Regions from separate parts of the Pseudomonas sp. Con_6 genome, predicted to be linked through region 1. Evidence: predicted binding sites of a transcription regulator. Region 1 holds the regulator's gene; the other holds the start of a gene.
What was found. Region 1 encodes sigma-54, which starts transcription at its own class of promoters, with help from an activator protein. Its sites were predicted from a motif close to ANTGGCATNNANNTTGCTNT; they were not measured.
Positions count from the first base shown of each region.

Region 1 (3,338 bases):
GGCGCATGGCTCAGCTTCCGTTCTGTTCGTCCAGGACAACCTGGTACAGGGCGGCGCTGCTGGTGGCGGCGCGCAGCTTGTCACGCACGTCCTTGCGGTCGAGCATGCTGGCAATCTGGCGGAGCAGCTCGAGGTGTGCATCGGTGGCGGCTTCCGGTACCAGCAGCACGAACAGCAGGTCTACCGGTGCGCCGTCGATGGCGTCGAAATCGATGGGGGCGTCCAGATGCAGCAGCGCGCTGATCGGACTGGTGCAGCCCTTGAGGCGACAGTGTGGAATGGCGATGCCATTGCCGAAGCCCGTCGAGCCGAGTTTCTCCCGGTCGATCAGGCTCTTGAACACGTCCTGGGTGTCCAGTTCGGGAACTTCCTTCCCGATCAGGTTGGCGATCTGTTCGAGTACGCGCTTTTTACTGCCGCCCGGCACGTTCACGAGGGAACGGCCGGGGGTCAGAATGGATTCAAGTCGGATCATGGATGAGGGGGATCAGCGGGCGGCTGCACCTTGCAGCAGACTTTGCTGTTTTTCCTTGTGTTTTTTCAGTTGGCGGTCGAGCTTGTCGGTCAGGAGGTCGATGGCGGCATACATGTCTTCGTGCTCTGCATTCGCTACCACTTCACCGCCAGGAATCTGCAAGGTCGCCTCGATCTTCTGTTCCAGCTTCTCGACCTTGAGGATCACCTGCACATTGGTGATGCGGTCATAGTGGCGCTCGAGCCGGGCGAGTTTTTCCCCGATGTAGGTACGCAGGGCCTCGGTGACTTCTACATGTTGTCCACTGATGTTGACTTGCATACTGCTTCTCCTTTGTTGCCGTGCATAAAGAGGCAGGTGTTGCGCCTGCCACTGAATTGCGATGGCACATCTCAGGGAAGGTCACATCAATCGCTTGCGTTCACTCGATGGTGCGATACCGAGGGACTCGCGGTACTTGGCGACGGTGCGACGTGCTACCTGGATGCCTTGTGCCTCCAGTAAACCAGCGATCTTGCTGTCACTCAATGGCTTTTTCTGATTTTCCGCGGCAACCAGTTTCTTGATGATCGCGCGGATGGCAGTGGACGAGCATTCCCCGCCTTCGGAGGTGCTCACGTGACTGGAGAAAAAGTATTTCAGCTCATAGATCCCGCGGGGGGTGTGCATGTATTTCTGTGTGGTCACCCGGGATATGGTCGATTCGTGCATGCCCACCGCCTCGGCGATGTCGTGCAGGACCAGCGGCTTCATGGCCTCGTCGCCGTGGTCGAGGAAACCGCGCTGGTGCTCGACGATCTGGGTCGCCACCTTCATCAGCGTCTCGTTGCGGCTTTGCAGGCTCTTGATGAACCAGCGCGCTTCCTGCAACTGGTTGCGCATGAAGGTGTTGTCGGCGCTGGTATCGGCGCGGCGGACGAAGCCGGCGTACTGCGGGTTGACCCGCAGGCGCGGCACCGCTTCCTGGTTCAGCTCCACCAGCCAGCGCTCGTTGTCCTTGCGCACGATCACGTCGGGGACCACGTATTCCGGCTCGCTCGACTCGATCTGCGAGCCGGGGCGCGGGTTCAGGCTCTGCACCAGCTCGATGACCTGGCGCAGCTCGTCTTCCTTGAGTTTCATGCGGCGCATCAACTGGCTGTAGTCGCGGCTGCCGAGCAGGTCGATGTAGTCACTGACCAGGCGCTGCGCCTCGCTCATCCATGGCGTGTTGGGTGGCAGTTGGCGCAGTTGCAGCAACAGGCACTCGCCGAGGTTGCGTGCGCCGATGCCCGCGGGCTCGAACTGCTGGATGCGGTGCAGGACGGCTTCGACCTCGTCCAGCTCGATGTCGAGCTCGGGGTCGAAGGAGTCGCAGATTTCTTCCAGGGTCTCGTCGAGGTAGCCCTGGTTGTTGATGCAGTCGATCAGGGTGACGGCGATCAGCCGGTCGGTGTCCGACATTGGTGCCAGGTTCAACTGCCAGAGCAGGTGGCTCTGCAGGCTTTCGCCTGCGGAGGTGCGGGTGGTGAAGTCCCACTCGTCATCGTCGTTGCTGGGCAGGCTGCTGGCGCTGGTCTGGTAGATGTCTTCCCAAGCGGTGTCAACCGGCAGCTCATTGGGAATGCGCTCGCTCCATTCGCCTTCCTCGAGGTTTTCCGCGCTGGGCGCGGATTGCTCGAAGCTGCTTTCCTGCGCTTCCGCGACCGGTTTGCTCTCGGCGTTGTCGGCCATGGGGTCGCTGTTATCGAAGTCGTCGCCTTCTTCCTGGCGTTCGAGCATCGGGTTCGACTCCAGGGCTTCCTGGATTTCCTGCTGCAGGTCCAGCGTGGAAAGCTGGAGCAGTCGGATGGCCTGTTGCAACTGCGGGGTCATCGTCAGTTGCTGGCCCATTCTTAGGACGAGCGATGGTTTCATGGCTGGGGCTTAACACCTTATTCGCCGGCGCGCATGCGCCATCTACTACACGGCGCGGGGCGCCAATTTTAAGCAAGATATATGCCTGAAATTGATGCGTTTGCCTAGAGCGCTGTAACAATTAAGCCGCAATAATGGCTGAATGCCAGCGCTCAGTCACTCCGGTACTTGGCCTACAGGCGGAACTCGTGGCCGAGGTAGACCTCTTTCACCAACTGGTTGGCCAGGATGGTTTCCGAATCGCCTTCGGCGATCAGTTGGCCATCGTTGACGATGTAAGCGGTTTCGCAGATATCCAGGGTTTCACGGACGTTGTGGTCGGTGATCAGCACGCCGATGCCCTTGGCCTTCAGATGATGGATGATCTGCTTGATGTCGCCGACCGAGATCGGGTCGACACCGGCAAAGGGTTCGTCGAGCAGGATGAACTTTGGCGCGGTGGCCAGGGCGCGGGCGATTTCCACGCGACGACGTTCGCCGCCGGACAGGCTCATGCCAAGGTTGTCGCGGATATGGCTGATGTGGAACTCCTGCAGCAGGCTTTCCAGCTCCTTGCGTCGACCGTCGCGGTCCAGGTCTTTGCGGGTTTCCAGGATCGCCATGATGTTGTCCGCCACAGACAGCTTACGGAAGATCGAGGCCTCCTGTGGCAGGTAGCCGATACCGGCGCGTGCGCGACCGTGCATCGGCTGGTGGCTGACATCCAGATCGTCGATCAGCACGCGGCCCTGATCGGCCTGGACCAGGCCGACGATCATATAGAAACACGTGGTCTTGCCAGCGCCGTTGGGGCCGAGCAGGCCGACGATCTGGCCGCTGTCGATGGACAGGCTGACGTCGCGCACGACTTGCCGGCTCTTGTAGCTCTTGGCCAGGTGCTGGGCTTTGAGAGTTGCCATTACTCGGCCTTCTTCTTCGGCTGGATCACCATGTCGATACGTTGACGTGGCGTCTTGATGTCTTTGCC
Region 1 is NZ_CM182011.1:5,871,088-5,874,425, reverse strand. Features, by position in the region: gene rapZ (RNase adapter RapZ) at 1-7, opposite strand, end outside; gene ptsN (PTS IIA-like nitrogen regulatory protein PtsN) at 11-475, opposite strand; gene hpf (ribosome hibernation-promoting factor, HPF/YfiA family) at 488-796, opposite strand; gene AC5QPF_RS26485 (RNA polymerase factor sigma-54) at 878-2,371, opposite strand; gene lptB (LPS export ABC transporter ATP-binding protein) at 2,545-3,270, opposite strand; gene lptA (lipopolysaccharide transport periplasmic protein LptA) at 3,270-3,338, opposite strand, start outside.

Region 2 (3,338 bases), 1.9 Mb from region 1:
TCACCGACAAGCGCTACAAGACCGACAGCGTGCCGTTGCCGTTCGATGTGGCCTGGGATGCACGGGGGGATCGGCGGACCTATGGGTTGTCCCTGACAACCCATTTCTGATCTGTGACCTGCTGCGGGCTTGCCGGCTTCATCGCGGGCAACGTCCGCTTCCACAGGGTTCAGCAGCGCTGCAGACATTGTGGGAGCGGGCGTTGCCCGCGATGAGGCCAGCAGCCACGACACTTCTCTCAGGCTTTATCCCGCAGCCACAGCTGATCGAACCGCCAGGTCGGAAACAGCGTCTTCTCCGCCACCGCACCGCCCACCCTGCGGGCGAATCCATCCACCAGGTTGGCATACCCCCACACCAGCATCCCGCCACGTTCGTACTGGATGCGCTGCGCCTCGTGCACCAGCGGCTTGCGCTTTTCCACGTCCGGCTCGGCCAGCGCCTGCAGGAACAGTTCGGAAAAACGCGGATCGTCGAAGTGGGTCTTGTTCGCCACCGACACCGGTGCATCGGCATGCAGTGCACAGGTCAGGAACGGCGCGCCGATGCTGCCGCCGGTGCTGAAGGTCCATTCGGTGTGCTGCGGGCCATTGAAGGTCGCCCCATCCACCTGGCGCACGGTGATGTCCACGCCCGCGCGGCGGGCCTGCTCGGCGAACACCAGGGCCGAGGACAGCGCCACGCCTTCCTGTTCGGCAACCAGTTCCAGCTTGAGGTTTTCCTGGCCGGCCTCGCGCAGCAATGATTTCGCCTTTTCCAGATCCTGGCGCCGTGGCGGGATGGTGTGGTCGAAGGTCGGGTCATTCGGCGCATACAGGTCGTTGGCCGGCCGCCCCTGGCCATTGAGCACCCGCGCCACCAGTTCCTCGCGATCGGCCAGCAGGCGAAACGCCTGGCGTACCCGCAGGTCGTCGAACGGCGCCTTCTGCGTGTTCATGTCCAGGCTCAGCCAGTTGCCGGTGACCGAGGTCAGCACCTGCAGGCGCGGGTCGTTCTCGATCAGGCGCAGGTGCTCGGCGGCCAGGGCGTTGGCCATGTCCAGCTGGCCGGCCTTGAGCGCGGCGAGGCGCGAAGTCTGGTCCTTGAAGCCGATGATCTCCAGTTCGTCGGCGTAGGGGCGGCCAGACTTGTAGTAGTTCTCGAACCGGGTGAACAGCGAGCGCTGGCCGGCGCTGAAGCTCTTGAACCGGTAGGGGCCGGCCCCCACGGGATTGGTTACCGGGTGATAGTCCACCGGCACGATGCCGCCGAAATTCACCCAGGTTTCCGGTAGCGGCACGAAGCCCGCGCCGTCCTTGAAGCGTACGCGCAGGGTGCGGTTGTCCAGTTTTTCCAGGTTGTCGCGATCGATCCAGTGCAGCAGCGCGGCGTAGGGCGAGGCCAGTTGCGGGTCGGTGAGGCGGCGGATGGAGAACGCCAGGTCGTCGGCATCGATGGTCTTGCCGTGGTGGAATTCCAGGTCCTTGTGCAGGCGCAGGGTCCACACCTTGCCGTCCGGGCTGACCTCGGCCTCTTCGGCCAGGGCCAGGCGCGGCAGCATGTTCTCGTCCCATTCCCAGAGCTTGCTGTACAGGGCGAAGCCGCGAACGATGCCGCTGCCCACCGGCTTGTGGGCGTCGAGGTTGCCGGCCTGGTTGCCGTCGAGAATGCCCAGGCGCAGGCGCCCGCCGTAGCGGGGGGAGACGTCGTTGCTCAAGGGCGCGGAGTCATCGCCGCAACCGGCGAGCAGGCTGCCGCCCAGGGCCAGGCCCCCGAGGGCGAGGCTGTTGCCGAGGAAGCGACGGCGGGTGAAGGGAGGGCGTTCGATCATGCGGGAGCCTCTGAGGGATGCGTTGCTGCGGGTCAGAGCAGGTTTCACGCCATCCGCGGCAGGGGCCCGGTTTTGCTGGGGTTAGCGGGAAAACCGGCGAGCAGGTGCGCAATCGGGTGCTGCTGGGGCAGCAGCTCATCAGCAATGCCACGTCCGATTACCAGCAGCACCAAACTGGTGAGAGGCGTAAATTAATTGCACCAAAAGAAAAATAATTTCCTTTCAGGAATTTCCGGGGGCGATTGCTCCAGATTCGGTAGCTGAATAAAACCCATTTGTTTTCAATCGATTGCGGAATTTTTTGCGCAATCTCGCGACTTGGCAGACCTCTTGCGTTGCAGCCCAGGCAATCACACCGCTCCGGAGCGAGGCTCCGCTGGGCACCCTGTGCCGGTGATTCCCGCTTGCGTGGAAACCGGCATTCCCATCGATTGGAGGCAGTGGGCAATGATCCGGTTTTCACCTGTGGTCCGCGGTACCTTGGGCCTTTCCCTGATGCTGGGCGCGGCGTCGGCATTCGCCGAGGACGCCACCCCGGCCATCGACAGCGGCGACACGGCGTTCGTCGCCCTGTGTTCGCTGGTGGTGCTGTTGATGATGTTGCCGGGCCTGGCGCTGTTCTATGGCGGCATGGCGCGGAGCAAGAACGTGCTGTCGATCCTCATGCAAGTGTTCTGCACTGCGTCGCTGGCGGCGGTGCTGTTCGCCCTGTACGGCTACAGCCTGACCTTCACCGACGGCGGCTCGCTGCAGTCGTTCATCGGTGGCCTGGACAAGCTGTTCCTGCGCGGCGTGGACAAGGACTCGATCACCGGCACCATCCCCGAATACCTGTATTTCCTGTTCATGCTGCTGTTCGCGGCGATCACCCCGGCAATCATCGTCGGTGCCTTTGCCGAGCGCATGAAGTTCTCGGCGGTGATGGTGTTCATGGCGTTCTGGCTGACCCTCAATTACCTGCCGATGGCCCATATGGGCTGGGGTGGCGGTTGGGTGTTCAACCTCGGCGTGCAGGACTTCGCCGGCGGCAACGTGGTGCACCTCAATGTCGGCATCGCCGCTCTGGTGGGCGCCTGGATGCTGGGACGCCGTCGTGGTTTCGGTACCCAGGCCCTGGCCCCGCACAACATGACCATGACCTACACCGGCGGCTGCATGCTCTGGGTCGGCTGGCTCGGCTTCTGCGGCGGCTGCGCCCTGGCGGCCAGCGGCTTCGCCATGCTGGTGATGGTCAACACCATGCTCGCCAGTTGTGCAGGTGCCCTGGGCTGGTTGATTGTCGAGTGGCAGTACCGTGGCCGGCCGAGCCTGTTCGGGGCGATCTCCGGGGCTATCGCCGGGCTGGTGGCGATCACCCCGGCCTGCGGTTTCGTCGGGCCCATGGGGGCGATCCTGCTGGGCTTCATCGCCGGTCCTGTGTGTGTCTGGTCGGTGGACAAGCTCAAGCCGATGATCGGCCTGGACGACGCCTTCGATGTCTTTGGCGTGCACGGTGTGGCCGGGATTCTCGGCGGTCTGCTGACCCCGG
Region 2 is NZ_CM182011.1:3,950,539-3,953,876, reverse strand. Features, by position in the region: gene AC5QPF_RS17560 (TonB-dependent receptor domain-containing protein) at 1-110, shown strand, start outside; gene AC5QPF_RS17555 (ABC transporter substrate-binding protein) at 239-1,810, opposite strand; gene AC5QPF_RS17550 (ammonium transporter) at 2,258-3,338, shown strand, end outside.
Region 2: the regulator sigma-54 is predicted to act here: its motif matches at 2,128-2,147, upstream of AC5QPF_RS17550 (ammonium transporter).